DNA from 4 places in the Streptomyces sp. NPDC017676 genome. Region 4 is predicted to be linked to each of the others. Evidence: riboswitches for the same ligand, from Rfam matches in the RefSeq annotation. Region 4 holds a riboswitch; each other region holds the start of a gene.

Region 1 (7,667 bases), on a different contig from region 4:
ACGGCCCCGGGAGCTGGCCGGGACGGTCGCGTGGCCGGGGTCCTGGGCGATCGCCCGGCGGCACTGGCGGTACGGCGCCGGTGAGCTGCGCCGGTCGGTGTCCAAGGCCGCGTTCCTGGAGGCCGTGCGAAGACTGCTGCCCGGGGCGGAGGCCGGGGATCTGGTGCGGGCCCCGGCCGGGGTGCGGGCGCAGGCGGTGCTGCGGGACGGGACGCTGGTGGACGACTTCCTGATCCGGGAGGGGGCGCGGGCGGTGCACGTGCTGAACGCGCCCTCGCCCGCGGCCACGGCGTCGCTGCCGATCGGGCGGGAGATCGGGCGCCGGGCGCTGGCGATGCTCGGCTCGCTGTAGCGGCCCGTCGGCACCCGTAAAATCGGTCGTACTGTGTCTGACTCCCTGAACGCCCCCGCCCCGTCCCCGGCCCCCCACAGCCCCGGTGGCCCCGTCCGGCACACCCGGGCCAAGGGCGAGCCGCGCTTTCCCGACGGGCCCAAGGCCGATCCGGCCGGGTCGCACTTCGAGCGGCGGATCCGCAGCTTCCAGCCGCGGCGGAGCCGGGTGACGGCCGGGCAGGCCGACGCGTTGCAGCGGCTGTGGCCCAAGTGGGGGCTGGACATCGACGGGCAGCGGGTGATCGACCTCGGCGAGCTGTTCGGCAACGACCGGCCCGTGGTCCTGGAGATCGGGTTCGGGATGGGCGAGGCCACCGCGCGGATGGCCGCGGGCGACCCGGACACCAACATCCTGGCCGTCGACGTGCACACCCCCGGCCAGGGGAACCTGCTGGGTCTCGCGGACCGCAGCGGTCTGTCCAACGTCCGGGTGGGCAACGGCGACGCGATCATCCTGCTCCGGGAGATGCTCCGCCCGGACGCGCTGGACGGGCTGCGCGTCTACTTCCCCGACCCCTGGCCCAAGAAGCGGCACCACAAGCGGCGGCTCATCCAGCCCGAGTTCCTGACGCTCGCCGCGTCCCGGATGAGGCCCGGCGCGCTCCTGCACTGCGCGACCGACTGGGAGCCGTACGCCGAGCAGATGCTGGATGTGCTCAGCGCCCACCCCGACTTCGAGAACACCCAGGCGGACGGCGGTTTCGCGCCACGCCCTGAGTTCCGGCCACTGACCCGTTTCGAGGGACAGGGACTGGACAAGGGACATGTGGTGAACGACCTGCTGTTCCGGCGCGTCCCGCACAGCACCGCTGAGCAGGACCGGTAATCCGTTCCAGCCCCTCGTCCCGCCACCGTTAGGGTCGATGCCGTGGCCACCAGTCCTCCGTTTCCGACGTGTCCCCCGAGCCCCGGCGACGGTGTGCTCCGCCACCCGCACTGGTGGCAGCGCAGGTGGGTGCGGTACGGAGCACTGAGTTCCCTGCTGGCCCTGTCCGGCCTGGTCATCCTCGCGCTCGTACGGCGGCAGACCGGCACGGAGGGCTTCCTCGTCGGTCTGGGGCTGGCCGTGCTGCCCGTGCCCTGGCTGATGGCCGCCTTCCGGTGGCTGGACCGGGTGGAGCCGGGCCCCTGGCGGAACCTGGTCTTCTCCTTCGCCTGGGGGGCCTGTGCGGCGGCGCTGATCGCCATCGTGGCCAACAGTTTCGCGACCAAGTGGATAGCCACCTCGACCGCGGATCCGGCCAGTGCCGACACGCTCGGCGCGACCGTGATAGCCCCCATCGTGGAGGAGTCCGCGAAGGCCGCGGCCGTCCTGCTGGTGTTCCTCTTCCGCCGACGTGACTTCACCGGGATCGTGGACGGGGTGGTGATCGCGGGCGTCACCGCCACCGGGTTCGCGTTCACCGAGAACATCCTCTACCTCGGTACGGCCTTCGGGACCGACCAGCTCACCGGCGACCGCGGCATCGCCTCCGTCACCGCCGCCACCTTCTTCGTGCGCATCGTGATGTCCCCGTTCGCGCACCCCCTGTTCACCGTCCTCACCGGCATCGGCTTCGGCGTCGCCGCGCTGTCCGCCGAGCGGCAGCACGCGCGGCGGGTGCTGCTGCCGTTCTGCGGGCTGCTGCTCGCGATGGGCATGCACGCCTTCTGGAACGGCTCCTCCACCTTCGGCGAGTACGGCTTCTTCGCCGTCTACGGCGCCTTCATGGTGCCCGCGTTCGCGGTGGTGACGTGGCTCGCGATCTGGACCCGGCAGCGGGAGCTGCGGACCGTGCGGGCGGAGCTGCCCACGTACGTGCTGGCCGGGTGGCTGGGGCCGGCCGAGCCGTTCGCGCTCGGGTCGATGCGGGCGCGCCGGATGGCCCGGGACTACGCCCGGCACCACCACGGGCGCCAGGCGGCACGCGAGGTGGCCCGGTACGAGGCGTACGCGACCTCGCTGGCGTTCCTGCGGCACCGGGGGCGGAAGGGTAAGGCCGGCCCCGACTTCGTCGTCCGGGAGCGGGAGCTGCTGGACGAGCTGTGGAAGCGCAGGGCGGTCGCCCGGCCCGCGCTGGAGTACGCGAGCCGGGCGTCCGTTCCCGCCCCGGTGTACTGGGGGGCGGCGCCGTACGGGTACGCGGCGGTGCCGTATCCCGCGTACAACCCGTACCGGACGTAGTCAGGGGGCCGGCGGGGTGCTTCGGCACCGCCGGGCCGCGCCGTCGCGGGGTGGGACGGGCTAGGCCGACGCCTCCGTCAGCCGGGCCACCTCGGCGTCCGTCAGCTTCAGCTCCGCGACCCCCAGCAGCGCCGGAAGCTGTTCCACGGTCCTCGCCGAGGCGATCGGGGCCGTGACCGTGGGCTGGGCGGCGAGCCAGGCCAGGGCGACCGTGGCGACCGGGGCCTCGTGGGCCGCGGCGATCTCGTCCAGGGCCGCGAGGACCTTCTGGCCGCGCTCGGATTCCGCGTGCTTCCGGGCGCCTTCGGCGCGGGCGCTGTCGACGCTCCTGCCGGGCCGGTACTTGCCGGTGAGGAAGCCCGAGGCGAGGGAGAAGTACGGGACGGCGGACAGGCCCTCGCGGGCGACGAGGTCCTGCAGCGGGCCCTCGTAGGTGTCCCGGGAGACCAGGTTGTAGTGCGGCTGGAGGGCGACGTAGCGGGCGAGGCCCTCGCGGTCGGAGAAGTCGAGCGAGGCCCGCAGCCGCTCGGGGCTGATGTTGGAGGCGGCGATGTGTCGCACCTTCCCGGCCTTCACCAGCTCGTCCAGCGCGCCGATGATCTCCTCGACCGGCACCTCGGGCTTGTCGAAGTGGGTGTAGTAGAGGTCGATGTGGTCGGTGCCCAGGCGGCGCAGGGAGGCGTCGGCGGCGGCCTTGATGTTGGCGGCGGACAGGCCCTGGTACTCCGGGTGCTGGCTGACCTTGGTGGCGATCACGACCTCGGAGCGGTTGCCGCGGGCCTTGACCCACTTGCCGATGATCGTCTCCGACTCGCCGCCCTGGTTGCCCTCGATCCAGGCGGAGTAGGAGTCGGCGGTGTCGATGAAATTGCCGCCCGCGGCGGTGTAGGCGTCGAGGACGGCGAAGGAGGTCTGTTCGTCGGCGGTCCAGCCGAAGACGTTGCCGCCCAGGGAGAGCGGGAAGACCTCAAGGTCGGAGGAACCGAGTTTACGAAGTGACGTCATACGTCATGTCAACACCGGCGGTGGGTGATCGCATCCCACCGCCGGGGCGGAGTTCTCGCCAAGTTCCCGCAGAGGTTCCCGCGCGGGACGGGACCGTCAGGGGTTGAGGCCCTTGTCGCGCAGCCACGCCATCGGGTCGATGCCGGTGGCCTGCCCGTGGGGGTGGACCTCCATGTGGACGTGCGGCCCGGTGACGTTGCCGGTGGCGCCGACGCGGCCGATGACCTCGCCGGTGGTGACCTTCTGGCCGACGGAGACGCTGATCGAGGACTGGTGGCAGAACCACAGCTCGGTGCCGTCGTCCAGGGTGAGGATCGTGCGGTAGCCGTAGGAGCCGGCCCAGCCCGCCTCGGTGATCGTGCCGCTGTGCACCGCCTTGATCAGGGTGCCGGTGGGGGCGGCGAAGTCGAGGCCGGTGTGGTAGCCGGAGGACCACATCCCGCCGGCCTGGCCGAAGGTCGAGGTGATCGTGTACGAGGAGGTGGGCAGCGTGTACTGCGCGGCCAGCTTCGCCAGTCGCTCCTCCTCGGCCTTCTTCGCGGCGGCGGCCTCCGCCTTCTCCTTGGCCTCGGCGGCCTTGGCGGCGGCCTCCTTCTCGGCCTGGGCGGCGGCGTCGGCGCTCTGCTTCTCGGCGGCGGCGACCGCGGCGGCGGTGGCCTTGCTCTCGGCCTGGCCCTGCTGCTGCTCGGCCTGGGCCATGATCCGGTTGCGCAGCGCCTCGCCCGCGTCGGCGCTGTCCTCGCCGGCGGCCGTGGTCACGCCGACGGTGCTCAGCGTGGCCGTGGCGGCCTCGGCCGGCTGCGGGTCGGCGGAGTCGTCGTGGAAGAGGGAGCCGACCGAGGGCAGGTCCGGCAGGGAGATGGAGACCGGCGGCTTGCCGGTGTTGGCGCTGGCCATGCCGCCCGCGCCGACCGCGGCCATGACGCCGACGCCCAGGACGGTGGAGCTGCGCGCGAAGCCGCCGCGCTGCTTGGCGACGCGATGCCGGCCGCGCACCGGGGCGACGGACTCCTCGGTGGGGTTCCACTCCTCCCAGGGGCCCTCCTCGGCGTGGTAGGCGCCGTACCCGAAGGTCTCGGGCTCGCGCTGTGCCGGTATGAACGGGGCTTCTGGGACAGACCGGTTGGACGCCACGCGGGCGTACTCCTTTCCTTCCTTTCGCCTACCGGGTTAGCTGACGGGTTCGGAGCAGGAAGGTCTCCTACGCGCGTATACCGGTCGTGGACTCCGTGAGTTCACGGCGGCATCCGCGTGATTCACCCCAGGGTGGTGGTTCCCCGGCTCCCTCGCGGGATTCGGCGCGTGCGCACGGAGCCGCCTCTTGTGACGGCTGTGACGACCGCGCTGCGTTATCGAACGTTAATAGACCTGCCAGTCACTTTCCAAGCCGTTCGGCTTGATCAGTCACGTCTTTACCGGCGGAGTTATCGGCCACTACACCGGCAAAACGGGCGAGTTGACCGGGCATCGGCTCCGTTCAGCAGTCACTTTTGGTTTTGATGGTGACTCAGATGTTATGCGCACGGCGCTCGCCCGGTCACCTTCGGTGACGCTCAGGACCGGCGTACGGCGAGCAGCGCCATGTCGTCGGTCATGCCGCCCCCGGAGTGCCGGCGCGCCTCCTCGGCGAGCCGGCCGACCAGCGCGGCCGGGCCGGGGAAGGTGCGCCCCGCGAGCCGCCGTTCGGGGTCGTAGAACCGGCCGTGGGCGTCCCGGGCCTCGGACAGGCCGTCGGTGTGGAAGAGCAGGGTCGCGCCGCTCGGGAAGGCGGTCTCGGTGGCCCGGTCCGGCCACAGGCCGAGATCGCCCATGCCGAGCGGCAGCGCGGGCTCCGCGGGGACCAGCGCGCGCAGGGTGCCGTCGGCGTGCAGCAGCAGCGGTGGCGGATGACCGCGGTTGACGATCCGTACGACGCCGTCGCCGTGCGGGAGTTCGGCGAGGACCGCGGTGGTGAACCCCTCGAAGGCGTCGATCCCGTCGCGCCGGGTGCCCTCGCGGGCCAGCGCCCGCTCCAGCCGCTCGGCGACCGCCTCCAGCGTGGCCTCCTGCTCGGCCGCCTCCCGGAACGCGCCGATCACCACGGCCACCGCGGCGACCGCGCCCATGCCCTTGCCGCGCACGTCCCCGACGACCAGCCGGACGCCGTGCGGGCTGTCCTGCACCGCGTACAGGTCGCCGCCGATGAACGCGTCCTGCCGTGCGGCCTCGTAGCACGCGGCGATCTCGTAGCCGCCGATCCGCTCGTCCGGCTCCGGCAGGACGGCCCGCTGGGCGGCCTCGGCGATCTCCCGGGCGGAGGCGAGCCGCCGGTCGCCCCGGCGGACCACCCGGTTGATGGCGACGGCCAGCAGGGCGACCGTCGCGACGGTGACCACGTCGGTGAGGGTGCCCACGGCCGGGTGGACCCCGGCGTCGGTGTGCACGGCGTAGGCGGCGGCGAGGGAGGCGAGGCCGGTCAGGACGGTGGTGCGCAGCGCCGACAAGGGTGCGGCGGCCAGCGGGGCCGCGGTGAAGAACGGGACGGCCGTGAAGTCGTCCGGGGCGAGCAGGCCGTACAGGACACCGCAGACGAGGAGGAGGGCGGGCAGGGCGCGGGCCAGGGCACGGGGGCTCGGACGGCGGCGGGCACGCACCGGCACCGGTTCGTCGCCGAGGCCCGGGTCGGGCACGGGGTCGCCGGGGAGCCGGCCGCCCGCCCTGGCGTACGGGCTCTCCTCCACCTTTCCAGGGCGCACCGCGTGTCTCCCGGTTGTCCGACGTACCTCCAGGTTTCCCGGCCCCGGGGCGGGCGGCGACCGGTGTGGGCCGAAAGGGGTGTGCGAGCGGTCCCGCGCATGGCGTACACTGGAGTCACAACGACGCGGGGTGGAGCAGCTCGGTAGCTCGCTGGGCTCATAACCCAGAGGTCGCAGGTTCAAATCCTGTCCCCGCTACTGAAGACTCAGGGCCCGGAATCCAGCGGATTCCGGGCCCTGAGTCGTTTCCGGCCCGCCGCCGTGCCCCGTCAGGGCGCGGGGAACCGCGCGACCAGCCACAACGCACCCGCGCCCGCCCACCAGGCTCCGCCGGCGGACGGGCGGGCGCTCACAGCAAGTGGGCGTTCGGCGCCTTGGCGAGCTCCTCCAGCTCGGGAAGCACGACGACCTGCGCGCCCCCGACGACCAGAACCCCGCTTCCGTCGGCCCCCGCCACGAACGTGTCCGGCTCACGCCACGCGGTGACCACCCTCCGCACCCCGGCCCGGAGAATCAGCTCGGCGCAGGGAGCCGGCCGGGACGCACGCCGGGCACAGGGCTCCAGGCTGCTGTACACCGTGGCGCCGGCGAGCCGCGCGTCGGCGGGATCGATCTTCGCGAGCGCCGCCTCCTCCGCGTGCACCACCGGATCGGCACCCTCACGGGAGTATCCCCGCGCCAGCTCCGTGCCGTCGGCGGCCACCACCACCGCGCCGACGCTGAACGCCGTCTCCGACGGCGGACACAGCGCCGCGAGTTCACAGGCGGTCCGCAGCCAGTGGCGGTCGGCGGCGGTGGCGACCGCCCCGGCGCCGGGCGCCGTGGGCACGTACCGCATGAGCACGACGTCCTCGATCCGGCGGGTGTCGAGCAGGCGCAGCCGTCCGGGCTGGTAGGCCCCCGGCCCGAACAGGCGGGGTGCCACCGGATCGCCGACGAAGAGCGGGGCGAGGACCAGCTGGAGTTCGTCGGCGAGGCCCTGGTGCAGGAGCTGGGTGTGGACCGTGCCGCCGCCCTCGACCATCAGACGGCCGACGCCGCGCACGTCGTGCAGGTGCTCCAGCAGGGCCCGCCAGTCCAGGTCGGGGCCGAGCGGGACGACGTCTGCGGTGCGTCCGAGGCGGCGGGCGGCCCGCTCGGCGCCCTGGTCGGTGGTGTAGACGATCTTGTCGCCGCCGGTGTGCCAGAAGTTGGCGTCCGGGTCGAGGTCGCCGGTGGCGGTGACCGTGACCTTCAGCGGGTACTCCGGCTTGCCCTGCGCCACCCGGGCCGCGCGCCGCTCGGCGGAGTTGACCAGCAGGCGGGGGTTGTCGGCGCGGATCGTGCCGGCGCCGACGAGGATCGCGTCGACCGAGGCCCGTACCGCGTCG
Region 2 (7,667 bases), on a different contig from region 4:
CGACCTTGAGGGCGTTCTCCCCCGCGACGACATGCGCGTTGGTGACGACGAGCCCCTTGTCGGCGTCGTAGATGAAGCCACTTCCCACCCTGGTCTCGCCCATCACGTGGACGGTGCCCGGCGCGGCCTTCTCGAAGATGTCCTGCGGCGAATCGTCCGACGGGGCCGCGTTCGCCACCGTTCCGCCCATGACCAATGACGCGACCGCTGTTCCGACGAGCGCGGCTCTGACTTTCGCACCCACGGTGTGGAGCCTTCCGACGACGGGCGGCACCCACCGGGACCAGCCCGGAAATGATCGCTTACACCTCCAGCTTAGGCCCGCGTCCATGCGCTGTCCTGATGAACCGTTACGGTGTCCAGCCCCCCAACTCACTGTACGTCCTGTACATTTTTTACAGAGAGCTCGCCGAAGGCGGCTCCGCTGCGAGGAAGGGTGTGCCCATGCTCCGACCGTCCGCCCGACATGTCCTGCCCGAGTTCACCGAGCGCACGGGGAGCGTCACACGCACCCTCGATCCGTACGCGAAGCTCTTCGAGGACCGGATCGTCTTCCTCGGCACGCCGGTCGACACCGCGGCGGCGAACGACGTGACGGCGCAGCTCATGTACCTGGAGCACACGGCGCCGGACCGGGACATCACGCTGTACGTCAACTCGCCGGGCGGCTCGTTCGACGCCATGACGGCGATCTACGACGTGATGCGGTACGTCGGCTGCGACGTGGCGACCTACTGCCTGGGCCAGGCCTCCGCCTCGGCCGCGGTGCTGCTCGCGGCCGGCACGCCGGGCAAGAGGTTCACCCTGCCCGGCGCCCGCATGGTGATCGAGCAGCCCGCGCTGCCGGAGCCGGTGCGCGGACAGCCCAGCGACCTGCTCATCCAGGCGGAGGAGTTGACCCGGATCCGCGCGACGCTCGCGGAGATGCTCGCGCGGCACACGGGGCGCACGGCCGGGCAGGTCCACGAGGATCTGGAGCGTGACCTGATCCTGGACGCCGCCGGGGCGGTCGCCTACGGTCTGGTGGACGGCATCGTGCCGAGCCGCCGGGACACGCCCGGCGCACCGGACGCGAGGTGAGCCGCTCATGCTGCCGGACCTCCCACCGCTGCCCGCGCTGACCTGCGCGGAGGGTGAGTTGATCGACCGTTACCTGGAGGCGGTCGACCTGCTGGGCCGCATCAACCCGGCCCGGCCCGGGGACACCTACCGCGGGCTGCGCGCGGCCCAGGCCCTGGTGCGCAAGGCGGCAGAGCTGCGGGACGCGCTCGCACTGATGCACCAGCGGGGCGAGACGGAGCTGCACGGGGACACGCTGGCACGGGCGTTGCGGGTGCTGGACGGTGAGCGCCGGGCCGCTCGCGTCGCGCTCCCGCCGGACGGCGTCGGCTGAGCCGGACGCTCCTCGGGCTCGGTGGGCCCCACGCGTCGACACGCGTCGTTCGGACGGCACTTGAAACGGCCCGAACGACGTACCGCCGACCGGTGTACATCCAGATCGTTTTCCGGGCCTTCCGAGTTGCGCCAAGCGCCACCGCATGAGCCGCTGAGAGGCGCTTCGCCCCAGGTCGGGGGCTACGTCCGGGATCTGACGGACGCTCGAACAGAGCAGTGTCCACCCGAACGGGTGAGTGGTGAGTAACGCCACAAATCCCCGATTCCGTTGGGATTTTCGGACAGTCGTAAGCCAAGATCCGTGTCTGACGACAAGCCCCCGCCACCGCGGCGGGGCGATCCGGGCGGACGCCGAGTCCTGCCGCCGCCCGGATGACCGGTCGACGGAGTGGATCGGCAGGAGTGGAGGACCCGAGCAAGACGGGTCGCCGGAACAGATGTTCGTCCGCACCACGGACGGTCGTCGGCTCCGGGCAACCCTTGGGGTGAAGCCGTGGCAACGCGGCCGGGCAACTTCGCCAGCCCGAATCCGACAGGTCATCCTTCACAGGCGGCTGACGAAGGGTTGCGCATGACTGCGCTCAATCGTGTCCCGCCGCTGATGGCCCGGGCCGGCACGGCCTCGGCTCTGACCCTCGCCGCCGTGGGCGGCTCGATCGCGGTGCCCGGCCTCGCCACCGACGCCTCCGCCGCGACGTTGGCGACGAAAGCACTCAAGGTCGCGGCCTCGAAGAAGGGTGCCCCGTACGCGTGGGGAGCCACCGGGCCGCGCCGGTTCGACTGCTCGGGGCTGACGCTCTACTCCTACAAGAAGGCCGGCAAGAAGCTGCCGCGCACCGCCGCCCAGCAGTACAACAAGACGCACCACATCTCCTCCAGGAGCCGCAAGGCGGGCGACCTGGTCTTCTTCCACTCGGGTTCGTACGTCTACCACGTCGGCATCTACGCCGGTCACGGCAAGATCTGGCACGCCCCGAAGACCGGGGACGTGGTGAAGCTGGAGAAGATCTGGACGAAGAGCGTCTGGTACGGCCGGGTCAGCTGACCCGCCCTCAGGCCGGGCAGGGACCCGCCCCCAGACCGACAGCGGTTCCAGCAGCAGGGCCGCTCCCGGCGCCGCCCCGGCGCCCGCCCGGGACCCACGGGCGGCCCGGGGCCGCCGCGGACGCCTGCCGGGGCGGACAGGCGTCCCCGACCACGGCTTCCTCCGGCCTCTGCGTGGGCCGTGGGAGCGCCACGCGGTGCGCACCCCCGAGCTGGAGCACAGGGGCGCCGCCCGGCAACGGGGGCGCCCGGAACGCGCGGGCCCGGCGGCCAGGACGGCCGCGACGCCGGTCACTGCCAGGGCGGTGCGCACCGGGAGTCCGCCCGCCGTCGCCGGTCCCGCGGACCGCGCCGGCGCGGTGCGGGGACGTCGCGTACGACCACGGTGAAACCGGCGCCTCCCATGGCGACCGGTCCGGCACCGACCACGGCCCGGCGGCACAGTCCGCCCGATCACCCGGACGGCCGACCCGCTCGGTCACGCGCCGGCCACCCAGTCCCGCCGGCCGTCCAGTCCCGGCGGCCGCGCGAGCCGAAGCCGGCCCGGAACGAACTGGCGCGGCTCACCGGGCTCATCGGGGGCGCGCCAGGGCTCGGCACCTTCCCGGCCGCCGGAGGTACGTCCGCCGTCACGGAGCGCTGGTCAGCACCGGGCTGGGGAGACGCCGACCGGGCGCGCCGAGCCGCCGGCCGCCGTGTGCCTGCCGTGTGCCGCTCGGCCGGGAGAGGGGCACGGACACCCCGGCCCTGTCCGGACGGCTAGGGCTCCTGCCGGCGCGCCGGTACCGGGGCCGTCGGGAGCGTCCAGGGGAGTTCGATCGAGACCGTTTTGCCGCCCTCTCGCGTGGGGCGGATGCGGAGTCTGCCGCCGCACTCGGCCGTGAGCCAGCGGATGATCACCATGCCGCGGCCGTTGTCCTGCTGGACGGCGGCGGGCAGTCTCTTCGGGAAGCGAGGATGGCTGTCCGTGACGCCGATGCGCAGATGTTCGTCATGGTGCAGCGCGATGTCGACCGTGAAGGTGGGTGACTGGCCGAAGGTGTGCTGTACGGCGTTCGTGGCGAGTTCGGAGACGATGAGCCGCACGGTGTCGGCGACGTCGGTGTCGGACGGCAGGCCCCACTCCGCCAGGGTGCCCACGACGTAGGAGCGGGCGGCCGAGACCGAGGCTGGATCGCTCGGCAGAGTGACGGATGCTTCCAGGTGGTCTGCCATGGCGACGTCGTCCCTTTCCCATGGGGCCGTGGTCCGACATGTGGCGGAGGGTTCGAGTACGGTCCCGGACTGGTGCTTGTTCGCCAGACTGCCACCAACGCGCGGTCACAGGGAGCGATCCACCAAGATATGCATATATCTGTCGCTCGAAGCGGTGAACTCTGCGACGCGAGACCGTATGTGGGCGGCCCGGAAGGAGTAAGGAGGAGCCCATGCAGAACGGTCCGGCAGTGCGCCGCCGCAAACTGGGCGCCGAACTGCGCATGCTGCGCACCGGTGCGGGGCTCACGAGCGGTGAGGCCGCCCGGCTGGTCGGCTGGCACCAGTCGAAGGTGAGCCGCATCGAGACCGGCGCCAGCGGTGTGAAACCGGCCGATCTGCGGTTACTGCTCGACGCCTACCAGGTGCGGGACACGCATCTGCGCGAGTTGCTGCTGATGCTGGCGGGGGCGGAGGACGCGGGCGGCCGTCACCGCTGGTGGCACGCCTACCGCGGGGTGCTGCCGCCCACCTATCGCGACTTCATCAGCCTGGAGTCGCAGGCGAGCGCGATGCGCACCCTGGAGACGACCGTGGTGCCGGGGTTGCTCCAGACGCCCGAGTACGCCCGCGCGGTGACCCGGGCGGCCGTGAAGGACCTGGACGAGGACCGCCTGGACACGCTGGTGGAGGTGCGCCTGGCCCGGCAGGACGTGCTGCGGTCCGATCCGCCGCTGGTGCTGAGCGCCGTACTGGACGAGGCGGTGCTGCGCCGCGAGGTCGGTGGCCCAGAGGTGATGGCCCGGCAGCTCGAACGGCTGATGGAGGCGGCCCGGCTGCCCCAGGTACGGCTCCAGGTGCTGCCGTTCGCCGCGGGGGCGCATGTCGGACTCACCGGGCCTTTCGTTATCTTCTCATTTCCGAGCACTTCTGATCTGGACGTGGTTGTTCTCGACCAGTTGACGAGTAGCCTCTACCTGGAGCGGAAAGAAGACCTCATGGCCTACTCCGAGGCCTTCAACACCCTTCAGTTCCACGCCCTTTCCCCCGAGGAATCGTTGGACTACATCGCCGGGATAGGTGACGGCGCGTAAGGAGGCACCATGTCAGCTCTGCCTCGGAACGTCCCTGCCAGTACCGACCTGCACGCCGTGCGCTGGCTGCGCAGCAGCTACAGCACGGGCGCGAACAACTGCGTGGAGACGGCCCGGCCGCGTTCCGGCCCCGCGGCCGGACTGCTCGCCGTGCGCGACTCGAAGAACCCCGCCGGACCCGCGCTGCTCTTCTCCGCCGGCAGCTGGGCGGAGTTCGTCACCAGGATCTGATCAGGGGTCACCCGCCCCTGATCCGGACCCGTCCCCCGTTCGTCACCCTCGTGCGACACACGGCCGTGTACGCCGACTCATGGTCGCGTTTCGCCGATCACTCGTACAGCGCGTTCGATCTCCGCCCCGGAGAGGTCCGCCCGGGCGGTCAGCCTCAGCCGTGAGATGCCGTCGGGCACGGAGGGAGGACGGAAACAGCCCACGGCCAGGCCTGCCGTACGGCAGTCGGCCGCCCAGCGCACCGCCCGCTCCGAGGAAGGAGCCCGCACGGAGACCACCGCGGCGTCCGGACGCACCGCTTCCAGACCCGCGGCGGTCAGCCGTGCGTACAGTTCCGCGGCCACCTCGCGGGCCCGAGCCGCCCTTTCGGGCTCGCGTTCCAGCAGCCGCAGCGCGGCCAGCGCGGCACCGGCCGCCGCCGGTGCCAGGCCGGTGTCGAAGATGAACGTCCGGGCCGCGTTGACCAGGTGGTCGATCACCCGGGCCGGGCCGAGCACCACCCCGCCCTGGCTGCCCAGCGACTTGGACAGGGTGGCCGTGACGACCACGTCCTCGGCGCCCGCGAGCCCGGCCGCGTACGGCGCGCCCCGGCCGCCCTCGCCCAGCACGCCGAGCCCGTGCGCGTCGTCCACGACCAGTCCCGCGCCGTGCTCCCGGCACGCCTCGGCCAGCGCGGTCAGCGGTGCCCGGTCCCCGTCGACGGAGAACACCGTGTCGGAGACGACGATCGCGGCACCCGTGTGCGTGGCCAGGGCCTTGCGCACGGCCTCGGGATCGGCGTGCCCGACGACCTGCGTCTCGCCCCGGGCGAGCCGGCAGCCGTCGATGAGGGAGGCGTGGTTGCCCGCGTCGGACACGATCAGCGAGCCGTGCGGGCCGAGCGCGGTGACCGCGGCGAGGTTGGCGGCGTACCCGGAGGAGAACACCAGGGCCGCCTCGAACCCGCAGAACGCGGCCAGCGCCCGCTCCAGTTCGGAGTGCAGGACCGTCGTACCGGTGACCAGCCGGGAACCGGTGGAGCCGCCGCCCCAGGTCCGGGCGGCCCCGGCCGCTCCCTCGACGACCTCCGGATGGCGGGTCAGGCCCAGGTAGTCGTTGCTCGCCAGATCCAGCAGCGGCGTGTCGGCGGGGCGCGGACGCAGGGTGCGGACCAGTCCGGCGCGGCGGCGCGCCCCGGCCTGCTCGTCGATCCAGCCGAACGCCATGGGTCCTCCGGTGCTTTTGTAGGTAGCGGACAGACCCTAGCGGTACGGCCGGCTACCCAGGGTGTGGCAATACCCACACGGTGAACCTGCTCCGTTGTGCGAAGTCTCCTTGGCCCGGGGCGGTCCCGTAGGACAGGATCAGGCCCCATGGACCTGCTGAACACGCTGGTGGACAAGGGGCTTCGGCGCGAGCTGCCGACCCGCGAGGAAGCGCTCGCCGTGCTGGCCACCTCCGATGACGACCTGCTCGACGTGGTGGCCGCGGCCGGCAAGGTGCGCCGGCACTGGTTCGGGCGCCGGGTGAAACTCAACTATCTGGTGAACCTCAAGTCGGGCCTGTGCCCGGAGGACTGCTCGTACTGCTCCCAGCGGCTCGGTTCGAAGGCCGACATCCTGAAGTACACCTGGCTCAAGCCGGACGAGGCCTCCCAGGCCGCCGCGGCGGGCCTCGCGGGCGGAGCCAAGCGGGTCTGTCTGGTGGCCAGCGGACGCGGCCCGACGGACCGGGACGTGGACCGGGTCTCGCAGACCATCAAGGCCATCAAGGAGCAGAACGAGGGCGTCGAGGTGTGCGCCTGCCTCGGCCTGCTCTCCGACGGCCAGGCCGAACGGCTGCGCGAGGCCGGCGCGGACGCGTACAACCACAACCTCAACACCTCGGAGTCCACGTACGGGGACATCACCACCACCCACACGTACGCCGATCGGGTGGACACGGTGCACAAGGCGCACGCGGCCGGCCTGTCCGCCTGTTCGGGCCTGATCGCGGGCATGGGCGAGAGCGACGAGGACCTGGTCGACGTGGTGTTCTCGCTGCGTGAGCTGGACCCGGACTCGGTGCCCGTGAACTTCCTGATCCCCTTCGAGGGCACCCCGCTGGCCAAGGAGTGGAACCTCACTCCGCAGCGCTGCCTGCGGATCCTCGCGATGGTCCGGTTCGTCTGCCCGGACGTGGAGGTCCGGATCGCGGGCGGCCGTGAGGTCCACCTGCGCACGATGCAGCCGCTGGCACTGCACCTGGCCAACTCCATCTTCCTCGGCGACTACCTGACCAGCGAGGGCCAGGCCGGCAAGGCCGACCTGGAGATGATCGCGGACGCCGGATTCGAGGTGGAGGGCGCCGACCAGGTGACGCTGCCGGAGCACCGGACGGAGGCCGGGGGCTGCGGGGACACCGGGGGCTGCCACGAGGGCGGCGGCGTCTGCGGGTCGGCGCCGGCCGGCGAGCCGCGGACCGACCTGGTCGCGGTCCGCCGCCGGGGCGCCGGGACGGATCTCGCGCCCAATGCCTGAGCTCGGTGTGCCGGAGCTGCTGGAGCTGGACCGGCGGCACGTGTGGCACCCGTACGGCCCGATGCCCGGGCGCGCGGAACCGCTCGTCGTGGAGGCGGCGAGCGGGGTCCGGCTGCGGCTGGCGGACGGGTCCGGCGAGCTGGTCGACGGCATGTCGTCGTGGTGGTCGGCCATCCACGGCTACCGGCACCCGGTCCTCGACGAGGCCGTG
Region 3 (7,667 bases), on a different contig from region 4:
ATCGCCCAGGGCGCCAAACGCCTCGCGCTGGGCGACCGGGTCTACGAGTACGGCCCCGGGCAGTACCTGGTCGCGTCCGTGGACCTGCCCGTCACCGGGCAGTTCCTCCAGGCCGGGCCCGAGCGGCCGGCCCTCGGCTTCGGTCTGGTCCTGGAACCGTCCGCCATCGCCGAACTGCTGCTGTTGGCCGGCGCCGGAGACGCCCCGCGCGCCGGCGGAGGGACGCCTTCGGGGATCGCCGTCAGCGACGCTCCGCCCGCGCTGCTGGACGCGGTCGTCCGGTTGCTGCGCCTGCTCGACGAGCCCCGCGACCGGGCCGTACTGGCTCCGCTGGTCAAGCGCGAGATCCTGTGGCGCCTGATCACCGGCGACCAGGGGGCGACGGTGCGCCAGCTCGGCCTGGCCGACAGCGGCCTCAGCCACATCTCCCGGGCCGTGCGCTGGATCCGCGAGCACTACGCGGAGCCGTTCCGGGTGGAGGACCTGGCACGCATGTCCGGCATGAGCGTCTCCGCGTTCTACCGCAACTTCCAGGCCGTGACCGCGATGAGCCCCATCCGGTTCCAGAAGCAGATCCGGCTCCAGGAGGCCCGGCTGCTCCTCGCCACCCACCCGGGTGACGTCACGGGGGTCGGCCGGCGCGTCGGCTACGACAGCCCGTCGCAGTTCAGCCGGGAGTACCGCCGCCAGTTCGGCACGCCCCCCAGCCAGGACGCGGCCCGCCTGCGGACCGTCGTACGCACCCCCGTGGGCGTGCTGCCCTGAGCGGCCGGACCACGGGGGGGCGTTCCGCCCCGGAACGGCGGGGCCCGCGCCGGTGGTGCCGGCACGGGCCGTGGCGGGTGGCGGGTCGGCGGGGTCAGGCCACCGAAGCGATCCGCATCTTGATGTCGTCCGGCGACAGGGTGCCCTTGGCGGTCACGTGGTCGCCCGAGGACTCACCGCGCAGCCGTCGGCCGATCCAGGGGACGAGGTACTCCCGGGCCCACTGGACGTCGTCGCGGCGGACCTCCAGCGTGCCCCGGGGCGGCAGCGGCGGCCACGGCTGCTCCGGGTCGGCCGGGACGTCCAGGCCCAGGGCCTGTCCCGCGCGCAGCGCCACGCGCGTGTGCCCCTCGGGCGAGAGGTGCAGCCGGTCGTTGTCCCAGGCCCTGCGGTCCTGCACGGACTTGAGGGACCACAGGTCGAGGACGGGGCAGCCGTACCGGTCGGCGATGGCACGGACATGCCCGTTGTAGGTGGCGATCTTGCCGCGGAGATGCTTGAGGACGGGGACGCCCCGGGTGTCGAAACCGGTCGTCACCATCACGGTGCCGGCGGCCTCCGTCAGCCGGGCCACGGCGCGTTCGAAGCGCTCGGCCACCTCGTCGGGGTCGGTGCCGGGGCGGATGATGTCGTTGCCGCCCGCGCAGAAGGAGACCAGGTCCGGGGCCAGGGCGAGGGCCTGGGGCACCTGGTCGGCCACGATCTGGTCCAGCAGCTTTCCGCGCACGGCGAGGTTGGTGTACTGGAAGTCGCCCTCGGGACGCCGGTCGGCGAGGAGCACCGCGAACCGGTCGGCCCAGCCCACGAACGCCCCGTCGGGGCCGGGGTCGCCGACGCCCTCGGTGAAGCTGTCCCCCACCGCCACGTACGACCCGATCACTGATCTGCTGTCACTCTTCGAATCGTCTGCCACGTCGGACCATGATTCACCTTCGGATGTGACCTACGCGACCGTAAGCAGGGCTTGACGAATGGTGAGATGAGCCACTCTTAAATAGTTCGCAAAGCCAGGAATAGAAGCTGCACGGTACACCGAAGGCCGGACCCGGGGATCGTGGGTCCGGCCTTCGGCAGCGTGGCGGGCAGGTGGTGCGAGGGGGGCGGCGTCAGCCGACGGCGACACCGTGCGAGCGGAGGTAGGCGACCGGGTCGACGTCCGAGCCGTAGTCCGGCGTGGTGCGGATCTCGAAGTGCAGGTGCGGGCCGGTGACGTTGCCGGTGGCGCCGGACAGGCCGATCTGCTGACCGGCGGTCACGGTCTGGCCGGCGGAGACGGACAGCTGGGAGAGGTGGCCGTACTGGGCGTAGTAGCCGTCGCTCAGCTTGATGACGACCTGGTTGCCGTACGCGCCGCCCCAGCCCGCGGAGACGACGGTGCCCGCGGCGACGGCCTTGAGGGGGGTGCCGGCCGGGACGACGAAGTCGACGCCGGTGTGGTAGCCGCTGGACCACATGCTGCCGGCGACGTGGTAGCCGGTGCCGACGGTGGCCCCGGCCACCGGGAGGGTGTAACCGGCGGAGGCCGGCTGGGCGGCGGGCTTCGGCGCGGCCTGCCGGGCGGCCTCCGGCGCGGCGGAGTCCGTGCGCTTCGGGGCCGCCGGCCCGGTGGACTCGGGGGTCGCCGGCTGCGCGGTGGCCGGCGCGGCCTTCCCGCCGATGCTGAGCTTCAGGCCCGGGTGGATGAGGCCGGGGTCGGCGCCGACGGCCTGCCGGTTGTCGTCGTAGAGCCGCTGCCAGCCGCCGCTGACGTGCTGGTCCCGGGCGATCGTCGCGAGGCAGTCGCCGCTGCGCACGGTGTAGGTGCGCACGCCCGCGTCCTGCTGCGCGGCGGTCTTCTCCACCGCGTCGTGAAGGTGGTGTACGGCCGTTCCGGGGGCGGACCGCGCGGGGGTCGCGGCATGGGCTCCGGTGGCCCCGAGGAGGGGCAGGGCCAGGGCGGCGCCACCGGTTCCGGCGACGGCGAGGGAGCGGGAAAAACGCGGGGTCTTGGGACGTCGGTGCTTACCCTTGGCAGGCATGGCGCAATTCCTCTCCGGCGCCTGCGAGGTGAGCTGTCGGGTTCGGGCTGGAGCTGCCCGGCCGTGCGCGGCACGGCTGCACCCCTGGCCTGTCGCGGAGACCGGACAGGCCGTCGTACCTGGTGGGTCCCCCGCTCCTGCCGACGCGGGTCATGTGTGGGGAGTCCGGACGGCGGCAGGATTCGGCGTTCCGCCCGGGTCGGTGGCGAACGTAAGCGAGCAGGACGCGCGGAAACAAGCAGTCGGTTCCCGTTGTTCCGGTTCCGGATGATCGGATACGGGAATCCACGGTCACCGACCGTGAATTCCCGCCCCCTTCTCTCTTCCAATTCGGTTTTACAGAAACGGAATTACGTGGACATGACGCGCGACGGACGGTCACGGATATGACCCTCCTCACGCGCCACTTCCGCAGGGGCCCTCATTCCGCGGCGAGTTGGAATGAAGGCACCAATGCGGACAGAAAAGTCAGATGCGGCGCAGTCGGATGACCGTCGCATCCAGGTCGCCCTTGAGTCCGGTGCGCAGCCCGTGGTGCAGCAGTACGGCACCTCGGTGCACTTCGCCCGTTTCGCGGCATTCGTACGATGCCGTCGGGTCGAGCCCGCGCAGCCGCACCGCCGGCACCGGCTCGCCGTAGCTCTGGGCCTGCAGCCAGGCGAGGACGACGGTCTCCTCCCCCCGGACGTACTGCACGGCGCTCAGACCTCCTGCCGGAGGCCGCAGCCGGTACAGCTCTCCGTGCTGCACGACCGGGCGGATCTCCTTGTACAGCTCCACCCACCGCCGGGCCTCCGCCAGCTCCTGTGCGCTCCACTCCGTCAGGTCGCCGCCGACCCCGAGCACGCCCGCCATGGCGCTGACGAACCGGAAGCGCAGCGAGCTGACCCGCCCGTTGAGCTGGGTGTTCGGGCTGTCGGTGACCCAGGCCGCCATCACGCGCGCGGGATGGATGTGCGTGAAGCCGTGCTGGATGGCGAGCCGGTCCAGCGGGTCGGTGTTGTCGGAGGTCCACACCTGGTCGGTGCGGCCGAGCACGCCCAGGTCGATCCGGCCGCCGCCGCCCGAGCAGGACTCGAAGGCGACCCCGGGGTGCGCGGCCCGCAGCCGGTCCAGCAGGGCGTACAGGGCGCGGACGTGGTCCACCCACAGGCGCTGCGGGTACGGCTCCCCGGGCCAGCCGGCGTCGGTGAAGCAGCGGTTGAAGTCCCACTTCACATAGTCGATGGGGGCGCTGGACAGCAGGGTGTCCAACTGCTCCCACAGGTACTCCTGGACGTCCTCGCGCGCGAGGTTGAGAACGAGCTGGTTGCGCAGCTCCGTCCGCTTGCGTCCCGGCTGGTACTGCACCCAGTCCGGGTGGGCCCGGTACAGGTCGCTGTCCGGGTTGACCATCTCGGGCTCGACCCAGATGCCGAACTGCATGCCGAGCCCGTGCACCTGGTCGGCGAGCGGCTTGAGTCCGTGCGGGAAGCGGTCGGGGTTGGGCGTCCAGTCGCCGAGGCCGGCGCGGTCGCTGGTGCGGGTGCCGAACCAGCCGTCGTCGACGACGAACAGCTCGATCCCGATCTCGGCGGCCCGGCGGGCGAGCGCGAGCTGCTGCTCCTCGGAGATGTCGAAGAAGGTGGCCTCCCAGGAGTTGAACAGCACGGGCCGGTCCCGCTCGGCGTCCGGGATGACGTGCGCCCGCTGGTAGGCGTGCCAGGCCCGGCTCGCGCCGCCGAAGCCGCCGTCGCTCCACAGCCCCGCGAAGACCGGGGTGGTGTACGACTCCCCGGGCGCGAGGAGCAGCAGGCCCGAGTCGTCGTAACCGGCGCCGCCGGTGATCTGCACGCGCGCGTCCGGGAGCTGGGCGACCGCGATGCGCCAGGAGCCGGACCAGCCGAGCGCGCAGCCGTAGACCTCGCCGCGCTCCTCGGTGGCGTCGGTGTCCAGGGCGACCCAGGGCAGGTGCTGGTGACCGGTGTGGCCGCGGCGGCTGCCGATGACCTTCTCCCCGTAGGTGAGGGGGGCGGTGGTGAGCCGGGACTCGGCGGCCCAGCGGCCGTGCAGCTGGGACAGCCGCCAGCCCTCGCGGTCGGGCAGGGTCCAGGTGGCCGCGTCGGCCCGCAGCAGCTCCACGCGCGCATGGCCGCCGTTCTCGACGGTCACCCAGCGCTCCACGACGTCTCCGCGCATCCGGTAGTGCAGGGTGATCGCCACGCCGTCGTCGTCGAAGCGCAGCCGCAGCTCGTCGTCCTGCGCGGTGTCGTACGCCACGAAGCGCCACTCGGTGCCGCGCCGCTCCTCGGTGCGCACGGACAGGGCGGGGCGGACGAAGCGGGGGCCGCCCTCGACGGGGTACTCCTCCCGGCCGTCGAGGGGGGATTCGAAGGGCCAGTAGCCGGGCAGCGGGCTCACCGCGAGCGCCTCGGCGTCGGCGAGGGCGATCCGTGGCCCCCAGTGCAGATGGAGCAGCTCGCCCGCGTCGGTGAGATGCAGTGCATAGCTGCTGCTGGGGCCCGACAGGAGCCACGTACGACCGTTTTCGGCGATGTCCACCATCGAGACCTCACAGGTGCCAACAGATCCGCTCAAGTGCCAACATCATCAAGGGCCGCGGACCCCTCTGACAATGCCTGTGGACAACTCATTGCCCGAGGAAATCGATGCCGTATGGTCGACTCAGCGCCCGCCGACGAGCCGCGACGGCGGGGACCGACCGGGAGGAGCCCCCGTGACGCAGCAGGTCCCGTCGACCGAGCCGGAGCTGGCCGGAGTGCGCAATTTCCGTGACGTGGGCGGGCTGCCGACCACGGACGGGCGGCGGGTGCGGTACGGCGTGCTGTTCCGCAGCGGGCACCTGGCGCACGCGACGGAGGAGGACGCGGCCTTCCTCTCCTCCCTGGGCCTGCACACGATCTTCGACTTCCGCAACGCGGCCGACCAGAAGCTGGAAGGGCCGGACGTCGAGCTGCCCGGCGTGCGGAACGTGAACCTGCCGCTGAGCGACCCGGCGGACGGCGCCGAGTTCTGGAAGATGGTCCGCGACGGCGACCTCGACCAGCTGCGCGCGATCCTGGACGACGGCAAGGGCGCGGCCCGGATGATCGCCTCCTACCGGAAGATCGTCACGGAGCGCACCGCCGAGCACGCGCGCGTGCTGCACGCGCTGGCCGACGACAGCGTGCCCGCGCTGATGCACTGCGCGGCGGGCAAGGACCGCGCGGGCATCTCCATGGCCGTCACGCTCCTCGCTCTGGGAGTGGAGCGGGACGCGATCGTCGCCGACTACCTGGAGTCGGGCGCCGCCCACCGCCGCTACAAGGTCCGCCGCAGCGGCAGCGCGGACACCGCGTACACGCCCGAGGTGATGGAACTGCTCAACCCCCTCTTCGACGCCCGCGCCGAGTACCTGGAGGCGGCCTTCGGGAGCATCGAGGAGACCTGGGGCGACATCGACACCTACCTGGCGCGGGGCCTCGGCCTCTCCCCCGACTCCCGCGAGCGGCTGCGCGCCCGCCTGCTGGACTGACGGGAGGACGCCGGCCGGCTGGTTCCGCCCCTATGCCCCTATCCCTTGCCGCCCAACGCGAACAGCAGGTAGAGGAACGCGGCCAGGACGTGCCCGAGGGCGATGTAGATGATCAGCCGGATCCACAGGGATCGGGGGAACTTCTCCTCGAAGTTGCTCATGGCAGCTCTCCGGTCAGCGGGCCCAGGCACAGCGTGGCCGTGGGGCTCTGCAGCAGGGTGTGGACGAACAGCAGCTCCACGCCGTCGTGGTCCTCAGCGGCGAGGCGGTGCGGGGTGAGCGAGTCGAAGTGCGCGCTGTCACCGGGCCCCAGCAGGTGCACGGTGTCGCCGAGGCACAGGCGCAGTCGCCCGGTGAGGACGTAGAGCCATTCCTCACCGGGGTGGACGCGCACGATGTCGCCCTGCGAGCCGTACGGCACCCGGACCCGCAGGGCCTGCATGCCGCGGCCGGGCGCGCCGGCCTGGACGTACGTCCACCCGCCCGCGCGGGTCGGCTCCATGTCGGCGGCCCGCACGATCGCGTCCCGGTCGGTGACCGTCTCACCGAGGAGCTCGGAGACGGTCGTACCGTAGATACGGGCGAGCGCGAGCAGCATCGGCAGCGACGGCTGACGCTGCCCGGTCTCCAGCCGGGAGAGGTGGGCCGGGGAGAGCCCGGCCGCGCGGGCCGCGGCCTCCAGCGTGAGGCCGGCGCGCCGGCGCAGGGCGCGCAGCTGCGGCGCGACGGCGGGCAGGCCGTCGTCCGGAGCCGGGCCCCCCGCCGGCGCGGCGTCTGAGGCGTTCATGCCTCCATTCAGCCCCAGTCTTGCCCCGCAGGCAATTTTCTTGCCTCTGAGGCAAAGAGCGGGGGCAGCCGCGCCGGCCGGCACCCGTCAGCGGTTGGCCACCGCCTGCTTGATCAGGGTCTTGCCGAAGTCCCACATCAGGCCGCCGCCGCTGTGCGCGTCGTCCATGACCGCGGCGAAGGCATCCACGAACCGGTCCACGTCGGCCTCGTCGATGACCAGCGGCGGAATGAGCTTGATCACCTCCAGATGGTCACCGGAGACCTGTGTGAGGATGCGGTGCTTCTGGAGCAGCGGTACGACGACCATCTGGGCGAACAGCCCCTTGCGGGCCGCCTGGAGCATGGTCCAGCGGCTGCGCAGCTTCAGCGAGGACGGCTTGCCGAACTCGATGCCGATCATCAGGCCCCGGCCCCGGACGTCGGCGAGCAGTTCGTACGTGTCGATCAGCGCGGTGAGCCGGGACTTCAGCAGTTCGCCCGTCCGGCGCACGCCGGCGACGATCTGCTCGTTCTCCATGACCGACAGCACGGCGAGCCCGCACGCCATGGCCTGGGCGTTGGAGCCGAAGCTCGCCGAGTGC
Region 4 (7,667 bases):
CGCGCCCTCGGTCAGCTTGATGCCCGCCATGCCGCCCGCCGGGCGGCCCTGCGGACGCACGATGGAGGCCTGGAAGCGCAGCAGCTGCGCGTCGTCCGTGATGAACACCAGGTCCTCCTCGCCGGTGCGCAGCTCCACCGCGCCGACGATCCGGTCGCCCTCCTTGAGGGTGATGACCTCCAACTCCTCCTTGTTGGACGGGTAGTCGGGCACCACGCGCTTGACGACGCCCTGCTCGGTGCCGAGCGCGAGACCGGGGGAGGACTCGTCCAGCGTGGTCAGGCAGACCACCGTCTCGTCGTCCTCCAGGGAGACGAACTCCGCCAGCGGGGCCCCTCCGGAGAGGTTCGGCGCGGTCGCCGACTCGGGCAGCTGCGGCAGGTCGACCACGTTGATCCGCAGCAGCCGGCCCGCCGAGGTCACCGCGCCGATCACCCCGCGCGCGGTCGCCGGCACCGCCGAGACGATCACGTCGTGCTTGACGCGCTTGGCGCCCGCCGCCTCCGGGAACGGCTCGGCGGTCGCCGTACGGGCCAGCAGCCCCGTCGAGGACAGCAGCACCCGGCACGGGTCGTCGGCCACCTGGAGCGGGACGGCGGCCACCGGGGCGCCCGCGGACTCCAGCAGGACCGTGCGCCGGTCGGTGCCGAACTTCTTCGCCACGGCTGCCAGTTCGGCCGAGACCAGCTTGCGCAGCTCCGCGTCCGACTCCAGGATCCGGGTCAGCTCCTCGATCTCCGCGGTGAGCTTGTCCTTCTCCGCCTCCAGCTCGATCCGGTCGTACTTGGTGAGCCGGCGCAGCGGCGTGTCGAGGATGTACTGCGTCTGCACCTCGCTCAGCGAGAAGCGCTCGATCAGGCGCTCCTTGGCCTGCGCGGAGTTCTCGCTGGACCGGATGATCCGGATGACCTCGTCGATGTCGACCAGCGCGGTCAGCAGGCCCTCGACCAGGTGCAACCGGTCGCGCCTCTTGCCGCGGCGGAACTCGCTGCGGCGCCGGACCACGTCGAAGCGGTGGTCCAGATAGACCTCCAGCAGCTCCTTCAGGCCCAGGGTGAGCGGCTGGCCGTCGACCAGGGCGACGTTGTTGATGCCGAAGGACTCCTCCATCGGGGTCAGCTTGTACAGCTGCTCCAGGATCGCCTCCGGCACGAAGCCGTTCTTGATCTCGATGACCAGGCGCAGGCCGTGCTCGCGGTCGGTGAGGTCCTTGACGTCGGCGATGCCCTGGACCTTCTTCGCGTTGACCAGGTCCTTGATCTTCGCGATGACCTTCTCGGGGCCGACCGTGAACGGCAGCTCGGTGACCACGAGGCCCTTGCGGCGGGCGGTGACCGTCTCGACCGAGACCGTCGCGCGCATCTTGAAGGTGCCGCGGCCGGTCGCGTACGCGTCCCGGATGCCGTCCAGGCCGACGATCCGGCCGCCGGTGGGCAGGTCCGGGCCCGGGACGTGCTTCATCAGCGCGTCCAGGTCCGCGTTCGGGTTCCGGATCAGGTGGCGGGCGGCGGCGATGACCTCGCGCAGGTTGTGCGGCGGCATGTTCGTCGCCATACCGACCGCGATGCCCGAGGAGCCGTTGACCAGCAGGTTCGGGAAGGCGGCGGGCAGCGCCACCGGTTCCTGCTCCTGGCCGTCGTAGTTCGGCGCGAAGTCGACCGTGTCCTCGTCGATCGACTCGGTCATCAGGCTCGTGGCCTCGGCCATCCGGCACTCGGTGTACCGCATGGCGGCCGGCGGGTCGTCGTTGCCCAGCGAGCCGAAGTTGCCGTGGCCGTCGACCAGCGGCACGCGCATGGAGAAGGGCTGCGCCATGCGCACCAGGGCGTCGTAGATCGACGCGTCGCCGTGCGGGTGCAGCTTGCCCATGACCTCGCCGACGACGCGGGCGCACTTCACGTAGCCGCGTTCGGGGCGCAGGCCCATCTCGTTCATCTGGTACACGATCCGGCGGTGGACCGGCTTCAGGCCGTCACGGGCGTCCGGCAGGGCGCGCGAGTAGATGACCGAGTACGCGTACTCCAGGTAGGAGCCACGCATCTCGTCCACGACGTCGATGTCGAGGATCCTCTCCTCGAACGAATCGTCGGGCGGCGGGGTCTTCGTGCTGCGGCGGGCCATCGCTGCCGGCTCCTTGCTGAAAGGATGGACGGAACTGACGCGGACCATTGTGGACCGACGCACTGACAACCTGTGCCGCGACCCGGTTCCACAGGACCTGCCGGGGCCGGGGGCCGGGCCCCGGCAGGGTGGCGATATCCGCTCTGGGCGTACGTGCCGCGGGAACTTCGCCGGGGCCCCGCACGCTTTGCATACAGTGGCAGGAACGGCAGGAAAACCGCGGTTTCCATCAACCGCCTCCGCTCGCGAAGGGACGTACATGCCCATGGGTCACACGACCACAGCCGAGGCAGGCTCCGGGGGCCTGACAGCGACCGAGCACCGCCTGGCCAACGGTCTGCGCGTGGTGCTCTCCGAGGACCACCTGACCCCGGTGGCGGCGGTCTGCCTCTGGTACGACGTCGGCTCCCGCCACGAAGTCAAGGGGCGTACCGGCCTGGCTCACCTTTTCGAGCACCTGATGTTCCAGGGCTCCGCGCAGGTCAAGGGCAACGGCCACTTCGAGCTGGTGCAGGGCGCCGGCGGCTCGCTGAACGGCACCACCAGCTTCGAGCGGACCAACTACTTCGAGACCATGCCCGCCCACCAGCTGGAGCTGGCGCTCTGGCTGGAGGCCGACCGCATGGGCTCGCTGCTGGCCGCCCTGGACGACGAGTCCATGGAGAACCAGCGGGACGTCGTCAAGAACGAGCGCCGCCAGCGCTACGACAACGTGCCGTACGGCACCGCCTTCGAGAAGCTGACCGCGCTCTCCTACCCGGAGGGCCACCCGTACCACCACACGCCGATCGGCTCGATGGCGGACCTGGACGCGGCCACCCTGGAGGACGCCCGCCAGTTCTTCCGCACCTACTACGCACCGAACAACGCGGTGCTCTCCGTGGTCGGTGACATCGACCCCCAGCAGACCCTCGCCTGGATCGAGAAGTACTTCGGCTCCATCCCGTCCCACGACGGCAAGCCCGCCCCCCGCGACGGCTCCCTGCCGGACGTCATCGGCGAGCAGCTGCGCGAGGTCGTCGTGGAGGAGGTCCCGGCGCGCGCCCTGATGGCCGCCTACCGGCTCCCGCACGACGGCACGCGCGCGTGCGACGCGGCCGACGTCGCCCTGACCATCCTCGGCGGCGGCGAGTCCTCCCGCCTGTACAACCGGCTGGTGCGCCGGGACCGGACGGCCGTCGCGGCCGGCTTCGGCCTGCTGCGCCTGGCCGGCGCGCCGTCCATGGGCTGGCTGGACGTGAAGACCTCCGGTGACGTCGAGGTGCCGGTCATCGAGGCCGCCATCGACGAGGAGCTGGCCCGCTTCGCCGCGGAGGGCCCCACGCCCGAGGAGATGGAGCGCGCCCAGGCCCAGCTGGAGCGCGAGTGGCTGGACCGGCTCGGCACGGTCGCCGGCCGCGCCGACGAACTGTGCCGGTACGCGGTCCTGTTCGGCGACCCGCAGCTCGCCCTGACCGCGGTCAAGCGCGTCCTGGAGGTGACCCCGGAGGAGGTCCAGGAGGTCGCCGAGGCACGCCTGCGCCCCGACAACCGCGCGGTCCTCGTGTACGAGCCGAAGTCCCCGGAGGCCGCCCCGGACGCCGGGGTCCCCGAGGACCCCGAGCACGAAGCGACCGTAGAGGCGGGCCGCGAAGAGACCGAGAACGAGGAGACGGCCAAGTGACCGAGCTCGCCACCATGGACTTCCACCCCCAGCCGCGGCCCGGCGAGGCCAAGCCGTGGGCGTTCCCGGCGCCCGAGCGCGGCACCCTCGACAACGGCCTGACCGTGCTGCGCTGCCACCGTCCGGGCCAGCAGGTCGTCGCCGTCGAGGTGCTGCTGGACGCGCCGCTGGACGCCGAGCCGGCCGGCCTGGACGGCGTCGCCACGATCATGGCGCGGGCCTTCTCCGAGGGCACTGACAAGCACTCCGCCGAGGAGTACGCCGCCGAACTGGAGCGCGCGGGCGCCACCCTCGACGCGCACGCCGATCACCCCGGCGTCCGGCTCAGCCTTGAGGTCCCGGCCTCCCGCCTGGCCAAGGGCCTCGGTCTGCTCGCCGACGCCCTGCGCGCGCCCGCCTTCGCCGCGAGCGAGGTCGAGCGGCTGGTCCGCAACCGCCTGGACGAGATCCCGCACGAGCTGGCCAACCCCTCCCGCCGGGCCGCCAAGGAGCTCTCCAAGGAGCTGTTCCCGGCGACCTCGCGCATGTCCCGTCCGCGTCAGGGCACCGAGGAGACGGTCGAGAAGATCGACGAGGCGGCCGTCCGCGCCTTCTACGACCGCCATGTGCGGCCTGCCACGGCCACTGTGGTCGTCGTCGGCGACCTGACCGGTACCGACCTGGACGCGCTGCTGGGCGACACCCTGGGCGCCTGGACGGGCACCCCGGGCGAGCCCCGTCCGGTGCCGCCGGTGACCGCCGACGACACCGGGCGTGTGGTGATCGTGGACCGGCCCGGCGCGGTCCAGACGCAGTTGCTGATCGGCCGGATCGGTCCCGACCGGCACGACCGGGTGTGGCCCGCCCAGGTGCTCGGCACGTACTGCCTCGGCGGCACCCTCACCTCCCGCCTTGACCGCGTGCTGCGCGAGGAGAAGGGCTACACCTACGGCGTGCGGGCCTTCGGGCAGGTCCTCAGGTCCGCGCCGGACGGCACGGGCGCGGCGATGCTCGCCATCAGCGGCTCCGTGGACACCCCGAACACCGGCCCGGCGCTGGACGACCTGTGGAAGGTGCTGCGCACGGTCGCGGCGGACGGCCTGACCGACGCCGAGCGGGACGTCGCCGTGCAGAACCTGGTCGGTGTGGCGCCGCTGAAGTACGAGACCGCGGCGGCCGTCGCGAGCACGCTGGCGGACCAGGTCGAGCAGCACCTGCCCGACGACTTCCAGGCGACGCTGTACCAGCAGTTGGCGGCCACGGGCACGGTGGAGGCCACCGCGGCCGTCGTGAACGCCTTCCCGGTGGACCGCCTGGTGACCGTCCTCGTCGGTGACGCCTCGCAGATCAAGGCGCCGGTGGAGGCGCTGGGCATCGGTGAAGTGACCGTGGTGGCGGCCGAGTAGACGCGACCGTGGTGGCGGCCGGATGACGGCACGCGCGCGTGGGGCCCCGGCGACCTACGGGTCGTCAGGGCCCCTCGTTGTTCCACTCGTCCCTCAGATGCCCGTTTTGGGGCGGAGGTTGCCTGTCTGCCCTGTGGGATGCGCTACAAAATCCGGGATGCGTTTGAGGATTGACAGCGCGCTTGCGTAGCTTCGTCCGGGCTGTTCGTCAGGCAGTGCGCCGCACCCGCGGCACCGGACAGTCATCGCCGAGTCCCCGTACGGCGCGAGCCAGGGGAGCCGGGGACCCACCGTCCCTGGGGTGAATCGGGCGCCCGCGCGATGCGCGAGGGGGCCCGTAGGAGACCTTCCTGCTCCGAACCCGTCAGCTAACCCGGTAGGCGAGAGGGAAGGAAAGGACCAGCCACTTCATGGCGTTCATGTGCGCCACCGGGAAGCACCGCAAGCCCGGCCGGGTCAAGCGGACCACCGTTCAGGCGGCCGGCGTCGCGGCCCTCACCACCACCGGTGTGATCGGCACCCTCGCCGCCTCCCCGGCGCTCGCCGCCGAGAACTCCACGGAGCAGACCGGCCTCACCCCGGTCGTCGCCGTGTCCGAGGACGTCGCCGACGAGATCGGCGCGCAGGCCGCCGCGCAGCAGGAGGCCGCCGAGCAGAAGGCGGCCGAGGAGGCCGCGGTGAAGGCGGCGGCCGAGCGGGCCCAGGAGATCCGCGCCGCCGAGGCCCGGGCCGCCCGCGAGGCCGAGCGCAAGCGGCTGAACATGTTCGTCGCCCCGATCGCGCACTCCTACGTCTCCACCGCCTACCAGGCCAGCAGCTCCCTGTGGTCCTCCGGTTCGCACACCGGCATCGACTTCCACGCGGCCAGCGGCACGGCCGTCCACGCGGTGGGTTCCGGCACGGTCGTCTCGGCGGGCTGGGGCGGCGCGTACGGCAACCAGGTCGTGATCCGCATGGCCGACGGCATGTACACCCAGTACGGGCACCTGTCGTCCATCGGGGTCACGGTGGGGCAGAAGGTCGTCGCGGGCCAGCAGATCGGCCTGTCCGGTGCCACCGGCAACGTCACCGGCGCGCACCTCCACTTCGAGGCGCGCACGACCCCCGAGTACGGCTCGGACGTCGACCCCGTCGCCTACCTCCGCAAGCACGGCGTGCGCGTCTGACACCGACCGCACGTCTGTCCGAGGCCCCGGCTCACCGAGCCGGGGCTTTCGCCGTTTTCCGCGGTGTCCGCCGGATCCGCTGTCCAAAAAATAGCCATGGATTAGGGCCCGGCGTCGGAAATTCCGGTTCGTTGGAATAGAGTCACGGAACACACGTCCATCGTCGACGTTTCACGGGGATTAAGACGGAGGTCGGTCATGCGTATTCCGGCGCACTCGGTGTGCACGGCCATCCGGGACGACATCGTCGCGGGTGTCCACGAGCGCGGCAGCCGCCTCACCGAGGAGGTCCTGGCCCGCCGCTACGGCGTCTCGCGCGTCCCCGTGCGCGAGGCCCTGCGCACCCTGGAGGCCGAGGGCTTCGTGGTGACGCGCCGGCACGCGGGCGCGTGCGTGGCCGAGCCGACCGAGCAGGAGGCCGCCGACCTGCTGGAGATGCGGACGCTGCTGGAGCCGCTGGGCGCCGCCAGGGCCGCCCAGCGGCGCACCGAGGCGCATCTGAAGGTGCTGCGCGGTCTGGTCCGGCTGGGCCAGGAGCGGGCCCGCAGGGGCAGCAACGAGGACCTGCGTTCGTTGGGCGGCTGGTTCCACGAGACGCTCGCCCAGGCCTCCGGCAGCACCTCGCTGACCTCGATGCTCACCCAGTTGCGGCACAAGATCGCCTGGATGTACACGGTGGAGGCACCGACCGGCCCGGTGGAGTCCTGGGCGGAGCACGGTGCCATCGTGGACGCGGTGGCGCGCGGCGACGCGGAGCGCGCGCGGGCGCTCACGGCCCTGCACGCCGAGCGTGGGACGGGCGCGCACCGGTTGCGGTTTTCTCCCGCCGCGGAGCGGGTGAGGACTTCGCAACATGCCGTAAACATGTCGGGCCCGCGGCATTAACAAGCGCACCGTATACAAAGAAGAGGTATTTCCGGGCGGCGTATTTCCTGCTGCCCGAATTCACTCGTGCCGAAATTCCCCGGAGTTCGCCGGGCGCCGGCGGGCGGTAAATCCACGGCACGCCGGGCCGCGTGCGTCCGGATACGGCGAAGCCGCGCCGCCCCGAAAGGCGAACGCGGCTCCGGCGCTCTGTGCGGTGGTCGCTCAGACGGTCTCGGGCAGCTCTTCCAGGCCCTCGGAGACCAGCTTGGCCAGACGGTCCAGGGCGGCGTCGGCGCCCTCGGCGTCGGAGGCGAGGACGATCTCCTCGCCACCCTGGGCACCCAGGCCCAGGACGGCCAGCATGGAGGCCGCGTTGACGGGGTTGCCCCCGGCCTTGGCGATCGTCACCGGGACGCCTGCGGCCGTGGCGGCTCGGACGAAGATGGAGGCGGGGCGGGCGTGGAG

Evidence for each region. A riboswitch is a leader RNA that binds a small molecule or an ion and turns the genes downstream of it on or off. The one in region 4 is predicted to bind cyclic di-AMP.
Region 1: linked by a shared signal. The riboswitch ahead of ACH4LD_RS22270 (M23 family metallopeptidase) and the one ahead of ACH4LD_RS04750 (M23 family metallopeptidase) in region 4 are both predicted to bind cyclic di-AMP.
Region 2: linked by a shared signal. The riboswitch ahead of ACH4LD_RS18970 (C40 family peptidase) and the one ahead of ACH4LD_RS04750 (M23 family metallopeptidase) in region 4 are both predicted to bind cyclic di-AMP.
Region 3: linked by a shared signal. The riboswitch ahead of ACH4LD_RS10150 (peptidoglycan DD-metalloendopeptidase family protein) and the one ahead of ACH4LD_RS04750 (M23 family metallopeptidase) in region 4 are both predicted to bind cyclic di-AMP.

What each region holds. Positions count from the first base shown of each region.
Region 1 is NZ_JBIRJA010000009.1:396,092-403,758, reverse strand. Features, by position in the region: gene lhgO (L-2-hydroxyglutarate oxidase) at 1-352, shown strand, start outside; gene trmB (tRNA (guanosine(46)-N7)-methyltransferase TrmB) at 386-1,219, shown strand; gene ACH4LD_RS22280 (PrsW family intramembrane metalloprotease) at 1,262-2,557, shown strand; gene ACH4LD_RS22275 (aldo/keto reductase) at 2,618-3,562, opposite strand; gene ACH4LD_RS22270 (M23 family metallopeptidase) at 3,659-4,696, opposite strand; cyclic di-AMP (ydaO/yuaA leader) riboswitch at 4,708-4,873, opposite strand; gene ACH4LD_RS22265 (PP2C family protein-serine/threonine phosphatase) at 5,116-6,297, opposite strand; tRNA gene ACH4LD_RS22260 (tRNA-Met) at 6,422-6,495, shown strand; gene ACH4LD_RS22255 (dihydrofolate reductase family protein) at 6,647-7,667, opposite strand, start outside.
Region 2 is NZ_JBIRJA010000008.1:125,152-132,818, reverse strand. Features, by position in the region: gene ACH4LD_RS18985 (S1C family serine protease) at 1-190, opposite strand, end outside; gene ACH4LD_RS18980 (ATP-dependent Clp protease proteolytic subunit) at 445-1,080, shown strand; gene ACH4LD_RS18975 (hypothetical protein) at 1,088-1,393, shown strand; cyclic di-AMP (ydaO/yuaA leader) riboswitch at 1,735-1,963, shown strand; gene ACH4LD_RS18970 (C40 family peptidase) at 1,967-2,440, shown strand; gene ACH4LD_RS18965 (ATP-binding protein) at 3,199-3,654, opposite strand; gene ACH4LD_RS18960 (helix-turn-helix domain-containing protein) at 3,867-4,727, shown strand; gene ACH4LD_RS18955 (DUF397 domain-containing protein) at 4,737-4,958, shown strand; gene ACH4LD_RS18950 (8-amino-7-oxononanoate synthase) at 5,036-6,163, opposite strand; gene bioB (biotin synthase BioB) at 6,311-7,456, shown strand; gene ACH4LD_RS18940 (adenosylmethionine--8-amino-7-oxononanoate transaminase) at 7,449-7,667, shown strand, end outside.
Region 3 is NZ_JBIRJA010000004.1:17,365-25,031, reverse strand. Features, by position in the region: gene ACH4LD_RS10160 (AraC family transcriptional regulator N-terminal domain-containing protein) at 1-765, shown strand, start outside; gene ACH4LD_RS10155 (SGNH/GDSL hydrolase family protein) at 860-1,645, opposite strand; gene ACH4LD_RS10150 (peptidoglycan DD-metalloendopeptidase family protein) at 1,872-2,783, opposite strand; cyclic di-AMP (ydaO/yuaA leader) riboswitch at 2,789-2,981, opposite strand; gene ACH4LD_RS10145 (alpha-galactosidase) at 3,252-5,327, opposite strand; gene ACH4LD_RS10140 (tyrosine-protein phosphatase) at 5,500-6,297, shown strand; gene ACH4LD_RS10135 (DUF6126 family protein) at 6,336-6,458, opposite strand; gene ACH4LD_RS10130 (helix-turn-helix domain-containing protein) at 6,455-7,084, opposite strand; gene ACH4LD_RS10125 (aspartate aminotransferase family protein) at 7,172-7,667, opposite strand, start outside.
Region 4 is NZ_JBIRJA010000002.1:74,339-82,005, forward strand. Features, by position in the region: gene ACH4LD_RS04735 (DNA topoisomerase (ATP-hydrolyzing) subunit A) at 1-2,121, opposite strand, end outside; gene ACH4LD_RS04740 (M16 family metallopeptidase) at 2,381-3,784, shown strand; gene ACH4LD_RS04745 (M16 family metallopeptidase) at 3,781-5,169, shown strand; cyclic di-AMP (ydaO/yuaA leader) riboswitch at 5,406-5,567, shown strand; gene ACH4LD_RS04750 (M23 family metallopeptidase) at 5,580-6,335, shown strand; gene ACH4LD_RS04755 (GntR family transcriptional regulator) at 6,534-7,220, shown strand; gene ACH4LD_RS04760 (HPr family phosphocarrier protein) at 7,425-7,667, opposite strand, start outside.